Regions from separate parts of the Novosphingobium aeonii genome, predicted to be linked through region 4. Evidence: predicted binding sites of a transcription regulator. Region 4 holds the regulator's gene; each other region holds the start of a gene.
What was found. Region 4 encodes LexA, which represses DNA repair genes until DNA is damaged. Its sites were predicted from a motif close to GTTCCNCNCTTGTTCT; they were not measured.
Positions count from the first base shown of each region.

Region 1 (3,510 bases), on a different replicon from region 4:
GAGCTTCGCACGATGGCTGGCAGCCTGTTCGGCCAGATCTTTGCGGATGATCTCGGCCTGCGCCTCAAGACTTCCATCTGCGTTAAGTTCGGCCTTGATCATGCTCTGGGATAGACGCACTTCGCCCCTGGCCAGCTTGCGCACGATTTCACTGTCTCCCTCTGCAATGAAATCGAACAGCGCCACATGAGGATTGAAGCCAAGAGCGGTCGGTGCTTCGCCTGCGCGAGGCCATGCGAACTGGTCCATGCTCACATTCGAAGCAGCCTCATGAATCAATCGACGTATGGCCTCAGCGAACAGATTGCGGGGCTGGGCCATCCACTCGTCGTCGGCCACTTTGAAACCGAAACATTTGTTGCCCTGAGCAGCCCGCTCATCCAAATCGAAGCCTTCTTGTTCCTCAAGGCTCCGGAAGCGCTGCAGTCCTGAAAAACCCCGTGCTTCCGCGTCACGCCCAACTTGATCCCACCAGGCATCATCTTGCTCTGGAAGATTCACGGATCTCGCGGCGACGATGGAAAACAGCACAGGAGCCAACTCGATGATCGTCTGTTCATCGACGCCATAAACCAGCTTCATTGTGGCGAACGCATTGTGTGACGCCGCCGAAACCCTTCCCGCGACATAGATTTCATTTTCACCGTCGGCATAGCGAGGATCGAAGTCTTCCGGCCTACAACGCAGGTGTTTCGCCAATTCCTCGATATGACTGCGTTTTGGCGGCTTATCCCCATGCAGCCATCGGCTTACGGTACGTGCATCAACACTAAGCAGTTTCGCAAGTGCAACCTGGGTGATGCCCGCTTCCTTGATTTTGCGGTCGAGAAGTTCCTTATCGAAAGCCATTTTTCCGGGTCCTTGCAGTGCGTTGACGGGACCACTTTAGCCGATGAAGATAGACATAGAAGGCGGTAAGATATGTCTATATTCGGCCTGTTCAGCGCTTCTAAAATAGAGAAATAGCCGGTTTTTGCTATCCTGATGACAAACAAATAGACATTTTTGGCGATCAAGATGAGGTGGCCGTCGAAAATGGGAAGCACTTGGTCGAGCACTGATCCCAAGTCGTCACCTCTGAAATTCGCTCCTTGGCACCCGAAACGATCCATAGACTGGCCAATCGGTCAGGGCTGCGTGGCGAAAGTGATGGGCTTGAGACCATCAAACCAATGCACGCAAATCCGCCTCCAGCGCAAAAGATTGCCGGGCTGAGCCTGAATCATGTTCCCATAATGTTCCATTCCGCGCTATGGCCGGTAGACGAGTAAGGGAACATCACCATGACACTGCCGATAGCGCAGCCGGTCCCGCTCGCCGTTCTGGCACCGGGCTTCCGGTTGCAGCCGATCGGTGTAGCGGGCGCTGGCTTTCCAAGCCCCGCCCAGGATTGGGAAGAAGATGCCATCAACCTATCCGAACTGCTCCGGCTCGATCGGGCAGGAAGCTTCGTTTTTCGAATTGATGGCAGCAGCATGGTTGATGCTGGGATTTGCGATGGCGATGTGGTCGTCGTCGACCGCGATGTGACGCCGCGCAACGGGCACATTGTCATAGCCGTCGTTGCTGGCGGATTCGTCTGCCGCCAGCTCGTCGCGCGAGCAGGCGTCCCGTATCTTGAAGCGCGCAACAGCCGCCAACGCTACCCCGAACAGATTGCCGACGACACCACGGAAGTCTGGGGTGTGGTGCGCGCGGGCGTGCGCAATTTCCAGCGATAAGGGAAGGGCCTATGACTTGGGGCCTTGTCGACTGCGTGAACTTTTATGTCAGCTCGGAGCGGGTCTTCGACCCGCGCCTGCGGCGCGTCCCGGTGATTGTCACATCCAACAACGATGGATGCGCTGTCGCGCGCAGCGAGGAAGCCAAGGCCTTGCATGTTCGGATGGGCGAGCCTGTCTTCAAAATTCGCGACATCATCGAACGTCACGGCATTGAGATCCGCTCGTCCAATTATGAACTCTATGCTGACATGAACCGCCGCTTCAATGCGGTCATTGCCGAGCATAGCGACATCGTGGAAGTTTACTCGATCGACGAGAGTTTCTTCAGGATGCCGCTGACCGGAAGCGGACTTGGAGACGTCACCGCAGCGCAGGTCATGCGAAAGGCGATCCTGCAGGTGACCGGACTACCTACCCGGATCGGGCTTGGCCCCACGCGCACCTTGTCGAAGGTCGCCAACGCACTCGCCAAGGCCACCGAAAAAGTATGGGGCGGAGTCGTTGATCTGCACGATGTCGAGCTGCGATCACGCATGTTCGAGAAATGGCCGATCAAGGAGGTATGGGGTATCGGCCCCGCGCTAGCGGCCCGGCTCGATCCCCTTGGGGTCCACACCGCTGCCGATCTGGCGGCTTTGCCGCCTGCGGTCGCTCGAGACGTGGGCACTGTCGTCCTCGAGCGCTTGGTGCGAGAGTTGAACGGCGTTGAGTGTGACGATTTCAAACCCGAGCCGGACACGGCCAAAGCCACGGCGGTAACACGCCAATTCGGCGCGCCTGTGACCGATTTAGCCGAGCTTCGCGAGGCCATGGTGCGGCGCGCAGTGCGCGCCGCCGAAAAAATCCGCCTCAAGGGCCTCGCGGCAACCCGCCTGATCGCCTTCGCGCATGGATCGCGCTATCGCCCTAATCCGCCTTCCGCGAGCCGTCAGACGCGGCTTTCTCCACCCAGCAATGATCCACGCATCATCGCCGCTTTGGCAGGAAAAATGATGGAAGCCATGCACCAACCGGGAGGCGTCTACACGAAGTGCGGAGTTCTTCTGGAAGAACTGGTGCCCGAAGGGACGGGGCAGGGGGATTTTTTCACGGCTGCCGACCCACGCGCGCCTTCCTTGCTTGCGGCCATGGACCGCCTCAATCAGCGGTTCGGACGCGGGACTATCCAGCTTGCGGCGCAAGGCTTCGGTGCGCGTAGTTTCGACACGAAGCGCAGCCAGAAAAGTCCATCGTGGACTACGAATTTTTCAGAAATTCCAGTCGCACGGTAGTCCGAACCTAACTGCGGACAACAAGCGCGGGAGAGCAAAAGGACGTAAGTCTATTGCGATGCGGTAGGCCGATAAACCTCTGGAGGCGTTGTTCTACAGCTGCACAGGTTTCAATTTAGACCGTAGGCCATGAGAAATCATAGCGCCCAACGTAGAACTCCTCCTTAAGGTAGGTAAGGTCTCTCTCCCAATCATAGATGGCAGCATCAAGCTTGATGCTTTGCCGACGCTTTGCATTACGGATTAAGGCAGCCAGCGTATCTGCCAACTTCCGCAATCTACTGGCAGTGGCTGGCCGATCCCACGCCAGCATGTACGCCAAATCGTTCACGGGAGGTAGTCGCATCCCGTAAATGTGAGCGAGCAGCCGCTGTCGTTGAACCTCCGTCAAATCGCTGCTTTTGCCGACATGATAACCAAGGTAAGCGAGGATACCAATCGGCTGCCATTGCACCTTCCCAACAGCACTGACGCCTCCTGTAACCTCAGTTGTTGGCCAAGCAAAATATTCTGGT
Region 1 is NZ_CP176835.1:50,198-53,707, reverse strand. It holds gene ACLIMP_RS26130 (helix-turn-helix domain-containing protein) at 1-849, opposite strand, end outside; gene ACLIMP_RS26125 (LexA family protein) at 1,284-1,721, shown strand; gene ACLIMP_RS26120 (Y-family DNA polymerase) at 1,733-2,995, shown strand; gene ACLIMP_RS26115 (hypothetical protein) at 3,111-3,510, opposite strand, start outside.
Region 1: a site for LexA is predicted at 1,227-1,242, ahead of ACLIMP_RS26125 (LexA family protein). Genes of this name have one in related genera too.

Region 2 (3,510 bases), 810 kb from region 4:
GGAAGTGCAGCCGATCACGAGGCTCTTGCGGCCCGACTGGTGCTTCCAGACCAGCGGCAGTTCCTGTTCGCCGATCTGGGCATAGCCCTGGAGCTTGGCCAGGCTCGGTTCCGGCTCGTAATAGAACAGGCTTGCCCAGGGACCATGAACGACGCGGTACTGCTCGTACTCTTCCTGCTTTTCGGCAGGCAGGCCCTCGAACGCCGCATAAGTATTGGCGAAGCCGGTGTTGCCGGTGCCGCGCGGGCTCGGCACGCGGCAGGAAAGCAGCGAGGCCAGGATCGGCACGTCATTGCGGGTGCCATCGATGTGCCAGTAGAGAGAGCCCTTGAGGTACTCCGCCGCCATGGGGTTTTCCTTGGCGTCGAGCGTGATCTTCGAGATCACTTCCTCGCCGCCCTTCCGCTCCGGCGCAAAAGTGCCCAGCGTCTTCGTGAAGGCGATCTGCTCTTCATCGGTGAAGTTGACCTGCGGGAACACCAGCACGCCGCGCGCTTCCAGCAGCTCCCGGATTTCCCTGGCGATTTCGCCGGACAGGAGCTCTTCCTTCGTGTTGAGCACACGACCGCCGATTTTCGGCTTGATATCTTCCGCGTTGAGTTTGGTCTGGGTTGCGACCGACATTTTCCGAACTCTCCCAATTCACTGACGAGAACGTCGTTCCTGCGATGCGCGAAGAACGAGGCCTGCATCAATCCGCCCATGGCGATAGTTGCGATCGGTATTGTGTTATCACGTACTGAACGCCCGTTCAAACAGGCGTGCAGCGGCGCGGCGATCAGTCGGCCCCGATCGGCTCCAGCCGGGACAGCCAGGTTTCCACGATGGCCATGGCGGCCTCATGGCCGTCCGTCACGCCCAGCGCCGATTCCATCACGATGGCCCGGCCGATCCCGGCCAGAACCACGGTGAGGCCGGCGGCGTCGAAACCTTCAAGCACCTTGAGGCGATCGCCCAGAATATGTTCGAGAATCTCGACCTGGCGCTTGCGCATGGCCATGCTGTGCTCCGCCATCATCTGGCGAACCGCCGGCCGATGGTTGGAAAGCGCCATGAATTCGAGGGACATCGCGGTCCTGCTGGTATCGACGAAGAAACACCAGAGCGCCCGCACCGGATCGTCGGAAGTCAGCGCCTCCTCAATCATGCGATCGCTTTCGGCAGCGCCCTGGCGCGAGACTTCGAGCAGGAGATCGTCGGTCGTGGGAAAATAGTAATGGACGAGCGAAGGCTTGAGCCCTGCCCGCGCCGCCACGCGCCGCGTGCTTGCAGCGGCATAGCCTTCGTCCCGAATGAGTTGGACGGTCGCCTCGACGATACGTGCCCGCGTCGCGGACGTCTCGGCTCCGATCCTGCGCGGTGCGCCTGCCATCAGATCTCCTTTGCCGCGCTGGCCTAGGGCCTGCGGCCGGGAAGATCAACCGGACCGCCGGGACTTGCCATTTGTTCCCTGTTTGTTCAAAAAGGCGGCATGAAGGTCCACAAGGGAAGAGGCGCCGTCAGCGGACAGGCCAGCACCCGCTTCAACCTCCCACAGCGGGAGGCCGATGGCGACTGGCTCGACAGCAGGGACGATGTCGACGGCCCTGCCCGCCATCCGGCCACGACCGTAACAGAAGAGCATCCCCGCTCGATCCTGTCTTTCAACAAATCTCCGGACATCCCGTTCGATCGCTCGATCAACGCCTATCGCGGCTGCGACCAATCCACTAACAGTTGTGTAGACCTAGAAAGAGGTGGATTTTCGAGATTTCGTTATTTACCCATTGCGAATGGATTGTGTGCCCACATTCAACTTGTCACGATTACGTGAGATTGGCTGGTCTCAGTGGGATCCAATTGGAATAGACGATCTTGATGATCGACCTGATGACGAATACGATGCGTACTTGACGCAGGCAGCTGCACGCCTCTCGAAGGGCGTGAGCACAGAAGATGTAGCCGCATACCTGATCGATGTAGAAACTAATTACATGGGCTTGGGCGCGTCAGCTAACGCTCGTCAGAGAGCGAACAAAACTGCTGCCGACATAGCCCATTATATCTCGGAGTTGCGCTCCCAGCCGCCGATTAAGGATTAGGGCAGCCGAAGAGAAAATGACTCGCACACCCCATTTGTTCCCTATATGTTCGATCTATGGAACGGATCAAGGGACGCGGCGCGACCAACAATCAAAGCAGCACTCGCTTCAACCTCACTAGTAGTGAGGCCGACGGCGACTGGCTTGATGAGGTCGATCAGATCGATGGTCCGCGCCCTAAGCGCGCGACGACAGTCACCATTCTCCATCCCAAAACGATCCTCTCATTCAACAAGTCCCCGGACATTCCGTTCGATCGCTCGATCAATTCGTACAACGGGTGTGAGCACGGCTGCATCTACTGCTTCGCACGGCCGACACATGCCTATCACGACCTCTCGCCCGGTCTCGATTTCGAAACCAGGCTCTTCGCGAAACCCCAGGCAGCCAGTCTGCTTCGCGAAACTCTGGCCAAGTCCGGCTATAGGCCCGCACCGATCGCGATGGGCACCAATACAGACCCCTATCAGCCTATCGAGGGGCGTTACCGCATCACCCGCGCCATTCTTGAGCTCTGCCTCGAAACACGCCACCCCGTGACGATCACCACGAAATCGGACCGCGTCCTGCACGATCTCGACCTGATCGCGGAACTGGCCCGGCTGAAGCTGGTGGCAGTGGCCATTTCGGTGACCAGCACGGACCCGCACCTGTCACGCCTTCTCGAACCTCGCGCCGCGACTCCGCACAAGCGGATCGCAGCGCTCGGCGAACTGGCCAGAGCCGGAGTGCCGGCCCATGTCTCGATCGCGCCGGTCATTCCCTCCATCACCGATCAGTTCCTGGAGGATATTCTGGAAGCAGCCTCCGCGCAGGGAATCCACGCCGCAACGTGGATCATGGTCCGGCTTCCTCACGAAGTCGCTCCCTTGTTCCGCGAATGGCTTGACGCTCATTTCCCCGACCGGGCCGGGAAAGTCATGGCCACTATCCAGTCGATGCGGGGCGGACGCGACAATGACCCGCAGTTCTTCACCAGGATGCGGCCGAGCGGCGTGTGGGCCGACCTTTTCCGGCATCGGTTCAGGGTTGCGATGAAGCGGATGGGCTTCGCGAAGCCGTCCATCGCGCTCGACTGTTCGCAATTTCGCCGTCCGTCGCTCGATGGCCAGCTCTCCCTGCTCTAGAGGCGTTTCAACACCTGTTGAAGCCACCTTTGGAATGCCCCCGAGAGGCAATTGTCCCGGCCATTGCAGACCTTGATCGCCGATCAGGAGAACCCGAGGATTCCTGTGCCATTCCAACCGGGGACGCCATGCAGGAACCCACCATTCTCGTAGATAGTCGCGGCGATGTGGAGATCCTCACTCTCGATCGGCCGCACGTCCTCAATGCTCTCGACGAGAACATGACCTTCGCGCTGCGAGACTATTTTGCCGGCCTGGCCGAGCGGCCCGAGGTGCGGGTGGTGCTGCTGCGCGGCGCAGGC
Region 2 is NZ_CP176832.1:1,603,635-1,607,144, reverse strand. It holds gene ACLIMP_RS07985 (TauD/TfdA dioxygenase family protein) at 1-624, opposite strand, end outside; gene ACLIMP_RS07980 (TetR/AcrR family transcriptional regulator) at 779-1,372, opposite strand; partial or broken gene ACLIMP_RS07975 (PA0069 family radical SAM protein) at 1,472-1,720, shown strand; gene ACLIMP_RS07970 (PA0069 family radical SAM protein) at 2,138-3,208, shown strand; gene ACLIMP_RS07965 (enoyl-CoA hydratase/isomerase family protein) at 3,337-3,510, shown strand, end outside.
Region 2: a site for LexA is predicted at 2,118-2,133, ahead of ACLIMP_RS07970 (PA0069 family radical SAM protein). Genes of this name have one in related genera too.

Region 3 (3,510 bases), 600 kb from region 4:
CTGAAGCTCCCCGCCGATGGCGCTTTCGGCTCGATGACGGCGCAGGCGGTGATGGATTTCCAGAAGTCGAAAGCACTCAAGGCGGACGGCGTCGTCGGCGCCGCCACATGGGCGGCGCTGCTGCCGTGAACGGCCATTGTCCGGGAGCTTGCCGTGCCGCCTGGAGGAAAGATCTGTCTCAGCGCTCGCAGCGGGAATAGTCGCCCGCGCGGCAGGCGGCGACATCGCGGCGCCAGCGGGCAAGGTCAGCCTCGTAATCGCGGCGGGCCCTGTCGTATTCGCGGGATTGGCGCGAATAGCTGCTGCCGCGCGGCGCTTCCTCCGCGTCCCCGTTCGCGTCCTCGTCGGCATAGTCGTTGCCGCCCCGGGCGCGGTCGTAATCCTTCCATCCGGCAGCATATTGCGCGTCGCGCTTGCGGACGTACTGCAACTGGTCATTGTTGAGCTTGCGAATGATCGCGCGATCGCGGGCGATATCCTCAGCGCTCATCCGGTCGTGAGGGTCGTCGGCCAGAGCCGGTCCCGCCGCCAGCACGAGTGTGCCGAACGCAATCAGAGCGCGCGCTCCCCTCATCGTAATCTCCATCCCTCGCTGGCTTTCCCGCGCTCTGGCGGGGCGATGGGGCGGATGCAAACGGCTATGCGACGAGCCGTTGCCCGGCGCGACGGAGCGGTTCAGGCGTGAGCCGCGCCGTTAGGCGGCGTGGGCGAATTTGCGGGCAAGAAGCCGCCGGCCGGATTTCTCCGGCCGGCGGAATCCCGATCCCTGGACGGCTCAATGGCTCCTTACGGCAACGATCGAAATCGCGCGGGTATTGGTCGCGATCCGGTCGGGCTGGCCGCGCGCGGCGATCCGTTCGGCGAACAGGGCATCACGCTGTGTGAAGGCCCTTTCCGAGGAATCGTCGCGGCACCGCATCATGTCGGAATATGCCGGCAGGTCGCGCATGTCCGCGCCGCCGCACACCTGGCGTACCGCGACGGTGAGGCGCCGCGTCAGCGAATCCTGACCGCTGGCGGTGGTGAGATCGAGGTCCCCGTAGCGGACCTCGCGGGTTGGCAGGTTCGAGTTGCGGACTTCCTTGACCACCACGTCCGCAAGGACGGGGGTGACAAGCGCGAACGAGGCCATGGCGAACATGGCGGTGGTGACGATTTTCGTGTGAATCCTGGTCATCTGCATTCTCCTGTTGCTCGAGAGTGCAGCCCCCGCACGCAGACCTTCGCGGATCTACGGGGCAGCGAACTGCTGGCGACCTCAATGGATGTGGAAAGTCGTTCCCAAACAGCCACAGGCTGTGGGGAGGGTGTCGACCTAAGTATAAATATGTCTATACTTTAAAAGGCCCCGCGATTATCACCCCGGCGTTCAAGGTATGCGCGTAAATTTACTTGTATGAGTAAATTGCCATATCGCAAAAGGTGAGTCGGTACTTTTATCGGGCGATCCTGCTATTGCGCAGAACCATGTCGCTTTCAAGTCATAACGCGGTCTCTGTCGTCGAACGGCATTTGCGGATCGACGGGCGACATGACAGGCCTGCCGCGCCCGGCGTTGCAATCGCGCAGGGCGTCCCCACATCGCGGCCTGGCATTTCGGCGAGGCGATCGGAGAGCGGCGCGGCTGCTTGCGCTTTGCGAACAAATCTGGAACACGTCACCTCCATGAGTCTCTCCCACATCACGGTGCGCGGTGCGCGCGAGCATAACCTCAAGGGCTTCGACATCGAGCTTCCGCGCGAGAAGCTGATCGTCATCACCGGGCTGTCGGGCTCGGGGAAATCGAGCCTCGCGTTCGACACGATCTATGCCGAAGGGCAGCGCCGCTATGTCGAGAGTCTCTCGGCCTATGCGCGCCAGTTCCTGGAGATGATGCAGAAGCCGGACGTCGAGCATATCGACGGCCTCAGCCCCGCGATCTCGATCGAGCAGAAGACCACCAGCCGCAACCCGCGCTCCACGGTGGCGACGGTGACGGAGATCTGGGACTACATGCGCCTGCTCTGGGCGCGCGTGGGCATTCCCTATTCGCCGGCCACGGGCCTGCCGATCGAGGCGCAGACCGTGTCCAACATGGTCGATCGGGTGATGGAACTGCCCGAAGGCACCCGCGCCTATCTGCTGGCGCCGGTGGTCCGCGGCCGCAAGGGCGAATACCGCAAGGAACTGGCCGAGTGGCAGAAGGCGGGCTACACCCGCGTCCGCATCGACGGCGAACTCTATGCCATCGAGGACGCCCCCGCGCTCGACAAGAAGTACAAGCACGACATCGAGGTCGTGGTGGACCGTATCGCGGTGAAGGACGGCATCCAGACCCGCCTTGCAGACAGCTTCGAACAGGCGCTGAAGCTGGCCGAAGGGCTGGCCTATATCGACCTCGCCGACGGCGTCGTTCCCGGCCGTGAGGAAGAGGGGAAGGGTGCGAAGAAGACCCTCAAGGGAACCGGCCTGCCGCCGAACCGCATCGTCTTCTCGGAAAAGTTCGCCTGCCCGGTCAGCGGCTTCACCATCGAGGAGATCGAGCCGCGCCTGTTCTCGTTCAACGCCCCGCAAGGCGCCTGCCCGGCCTGCGACGGGTTGGGAGAGAAGCTGCTGTTCGACCCGCAACTGGTGGTCCCGAACGAGCATCTCAGCCTCAAGCAGGGCGCCGTGGTGCCCTGGGCCAAGTCGAACCCGCCTTCGCCCTATTACATGCAGGTGCTCTCCAGCCTGGCCGAGCACTTCGGTTTCGACCTCACCACGCCGTGGGACGCGCTTTCGCCCGAGGTGAAGATCGTCATCCTCTACGGCACCGCGGGCAAGGCCGTGCCGCTGACGTTCAGGGACGGCAAGAAGGAATACACGGTCAACAAGCCGTTCGAGGGCGTGATCGGCAACCTCAACCGCCGCATGATCCAGACCGACTCTGCCTGGATGCGCGAGGAACTGTCCAAGTTCCAGACCGCGCAGCCCTGCGAGACCTGCGATGGCAAGCGCCTGAAGCCCGAGGCGCTTTCGGTGAAGATCGCCGGCAGCGACATCGCCGATGCCGCGCGCCTTTCGGTGGCGGATGGCTTCGCGTGGTTCGGGGAGCTTGAGGGCAAGCTGACCAGCCAGCAGCAGCAGATCGCCAAGGCCATACTCAAGGAAATCAACGAGCGCCTCGGCTTCCTCAACAACGTCGGGCTCGATTACCTCAACCTCGACCGCACCAGCGGCACCCTGTCAGGCGGCGAGAGCCAGCGCATCCGCCTTGCCAGCCAGATCGGCTCGGGCCTGTCGGGCGTGCTCTACGTGCTCGACGAACCCTCGATCGGCCTCCACCAGCGCGACAACGACATGCTGCTGGAAACGCTCAAGCGCCTGCGCGACCTTGGCAACACCGTGATCGTCGTCGAACATGACGAGGACGCGATCCGCACCGCCGACCATATTGTTGACCTTGGCCCCGGCGCCGGTGTCCATGGCGGCGAGATCGTGGCCGAAGGCACGCTCAAGCAAGTGCTGAAAGCCAAGAACAGCCTTACCGCC
Region 3 is NZ_CP176832.1:3,010,749-3,014,258, reverse strand. It holds gene ACLIMP_RS14485 (N-acetylmuramidase domain-containing protein) at 1-129, shown strand, start outside; gene ACLIMP_RS14480 (hypothetical protein) at 179-574, opposite strand; gene ACLIMP_RS14475 (UrcA family protein) at 776-1,177, opposite strand; gene uvrA (excinuclease ABC subunit UvrA) at 1,666-3,510, shown strand, end outside.
Region 3: a site for LexA is predicted at 1,639-1,654, ahead of uvrA (excinuclease ABC subunit UvrA). Genes of this name have one in related genera too.

Region 4 (3,510 bases):
ATTGCCTTTCAAGGCGCTGCGCAGCCTATCCCTGATCCTCGTCACGGGCGTAGCCATCGAACTCGCGCTGATGCCGATCGGACTTTATCATTTTCACCGCGCCGGACTCTATGGATCGATCGCCAATGTGGTTGCCATCCCGCTCACGACCTTTCTTGTCATGCCCCTGGTCGGCGCGGCGCTGCTTTTCGATATCGTTGGGGCCGGATCGCCGGTCTGGTGGCTTGCTGGAGTAGCCATCGATCTGCTGATCGGTCTGGCACGGTTCATCGCCTCGCGGCCCGGTGCGGTGAGCATGGCGCCGACGATGGGCGGATGGCAGTTTCTACTTTTCGTGACTGGAGGACTTTGGCTGGGGCTTTGGCACGGAAAAGCCAGGCTCTGGGGTCTGCTTCCAGTCGCCAGCGGCTTTATCGGCCTGCTCCTGCTGACCCCGCCGGACATCGTCGTTTCGGGAGATGGCCGCCAAGTTGCTTTGATTGACGGTCCGGGGAGGCGCCTTGTCATGCTGCGCGACAGCTCGAGCGATTACGTTTTGGACAATCTGATGGAAGTAGCGGGAGTTCAGTCAAAACCCGTCTTGATTGCAGACTGGCCGGGCGTGCGATGCAACCCGGATTTCTGTGCGTTGATGCTGGAACGTGGCGGGAAGGCGCGCCACATACTGATCGCCAGGGGCCGGGATATCGTGCCGGAAGACACTTTGGCTCGGGCCTGCCAGCGCGCCTATCTCGTAATTGCGGGCCGACGTCTGCCGCGAAGTTGTCAGCCAATCTGGCTGAAGGCGGATCGCAACATGCTGAGCAAGACGGGCGGCGTGGCGATCGACCTGAAGCGCCGCACGGTACATTCAGTGGCAGATGCGCAAGGTGATCATGGGTGGTGGCGTTCGCCGCCGCTTTCTTATGGCGTCATCGCCAAGGCCCGGTAATAACGCGGCGGCGAGACGGCGGAACAACCGGACATCGTCTCACGCTTGAGCCGCATCAGTGATAGCGGCGTAGCAGTCCGGCCAGTTTGCCCTGAACCTCGACTTCGTCAGGCCCATAAATCTGCGGTTCGTAAGCGGCATTGGCAGGGTCAAGGCGCACCATTCCGGCTTCGCGGCGCAGATACTTGAGCGTGGCTTCAGCCCCTCGCACGAGAGCGACGACAATTTCACCGTCGCGAGCGGTATTGGTGCGCTTCACCAAGGCGAAATCGCCGTCGAGGATGCCCGCGTCTATCATCGAATCACCCGAAACCTCGAGCGCATAGTGTTCGCCCGAACCAAGCAGCGCTGCGGGAACCGGGAGCATGGACTGTCCTTCGAAGGCCTCGATCGGCACGCCGGCGGCGATGCGGCCGTGGAGTGGGATTTCGATGACATCGTTCGCGGGGGCAGGTGCGATCTGGGGTGCGCGGACAGGCGCTGCAGTATCGTTGCTGTTCGCCGCCGGAGTCGATCTTGCAGGTTTGGACGTTGCATCCTCAGGCTGGCGCAGGACTTCGAGAGCGCGAGCGCGATTGGGGAGGCGGCGAATGAAACCCCGTTCCTCCAAGGCGGAAATCAGGCGGTGAACGCCGGACTTGGACTTGAGGTCCAGCGCTTCCTTCATTTCCTCGAAGCTGGGCGAGATGCCGCTTTCCTCAAGCCGGACCTGAATGAACCGGAGCAATTCGTGCTGCTTGCGCGTCAACATCTGCGTTGCCTCTTCGTTCTGCGGCCCATGGCCCTGTCTCGTCCGGCGATTTGCCTGCGAACAATGAGGGAACAATTATGCAACGAATCCGGTATCGTCAAGCAATACCGCCATTTTGGAGCAAGAACACTTCAACAACATCTCCTGCATTCGCGGCCGGCGCGCCAATGGGGCGATCGATCAGTACATTGCTTGCCGCGAGCGATGCCAGAGCGCCGCTGTCCTGAAGCGGGTTCGCGCAGACCGTCTCGCCGTTCCAGTAACCGCGCAAAAACTCCCGGCGGTTGCCCGCAGCGGGCAGGGGGGCCGAAAGCCGGGTTGCAACCGGCTGTGGGATTGGCCGTGAAGCCCCCAACAGGGCCCGCAGGACAGGCAGGAGAAACTGATAGGCTGTCACAAGGCTGGATACCGGATTCCCCGGTAATCCGATGATAATTTGCGGCCCGGTAGCGCGCTGGCGGGTCGCCACGAGCAGGGGCTTGCCCGGCTTGATGGCCACGCGCCAGAAGTCCAGCTGTGCGCCCCATGCTTCGAGGGCCGGGCGGACAAGATCGTGATCGCCGACCGAGGCACCCCCGCTGGTCACGATGACGTCAGAATCGCTCGCCTGTTCGAAGGCGGCGATGAGGTCATCGAGCTTGTCGGCCACGGGGCCTATCCGGTTCGCATCCACCGGAAGAGAGCGGGCCATGGCAACCAGCATGACGCCGTTGCTGGCAGGAACTTGATGGTTGGCGCAGAACTCAGGGTCGGTCGAGAGTTCGTCGCCGCTATCTATGACGGTTACCCGCGGAATCCGTCGGACGGGCAGGTGGCGATGGCCGGCGGCAATGCCGAGCGCGGCTTGCGCCGGGCCGATCAAAGTACCGGCGGCGAGAAGTTCGCGGCCTTCCACAAAGTCCATGCCGCAGCGCCGGATATGGCGGTGGCTAGGTTCGGGTGCCTCTCCCGTCAGGGTGATCTGTTGCCCCTCGCGAGCGAGGTCTTCCTGAAGGATAACGGCTTGGGCGCCCTCAGGCAGCATCGCACCGGTCGAAATCCTTACTGCTTCGCCCGCGCCGACTGACGCTTCGTAAGGATGGCCGGCCGCGCTCTCGCCAATAACGCGCCAAGGCCCCGACAGGTCGGCGGTTACGGCATATCCATCCATTGCCGAGAGATCAGCCGGAGGCTGACTGCGATGAGCGCGCAAGGGTTCCGCTAGAAAGCGTCCGAGCGCGCCGTCGATATCGACCCGCTCGATGGGGAGAGGCTCGACAAGTGCAAGAAGACGGGACTGCGCTTCCTCGAGGGAAAGGTGCGGCTTCACAGCGCTTCAGCTCGCCAGTGGCCCGATTTTCCACCTGTCTTCTCGATCAGGCGAATGTCGCCGATGATCATGCCCTTATCAAGCGCTTTCGCCATGTCGTAGATTGTTACGAGTGCGACGGAAACCGCTGTAATCGCTTCCATTTCAACGCCAGTCTTGCCGCTTAGACTTACCGTTGCCTTGGCGGATATGGCTTGTGCGTCAAACGTGAAATCGAGGTTTACGGCATCAAGCAACAGCGGGTGGCACATCGGGATAAGGTCACCGGTCTTCTTAGCGGCCATGATGCCGGCGATACGGGCAGTGCCCAGGACATCTCCCTTGGGGGCATTGCCGGCCTGGATCGCTTCGAGCGCATCCTGCGTCATCACGATGCGGCCGGAGGCCACCGCGACACGCCGTGTCTCATTCTTGGAGCCGACGTCGACCATGCGTGCGGTCCCTTCGGTATCGATGTGCGTCAGGCTCTTGCTCATCGCCTCACCTCTCCATGGATCTGCGTGCTTACGCTAATCTCGA
Region 4 is NZ_CP176832.1:2,411,093-2,414,602, reverse strand. It holds gene ACLIMP_RS11715 (ComEC/Rec2 family competence protein) at 1-931, shown strand, start outside; gene lexA (transcriptional repressor LexA) at 987-1,682, opposite strand; gene ACLIMP_RS11705 (molybdopterin molybdotransferase MoeA) at 1,780-2,991, opposite strand; gene moaC (cyclic pyranopterin monophosphate synthase MoaC) at 2,988-3,467, opposite strand.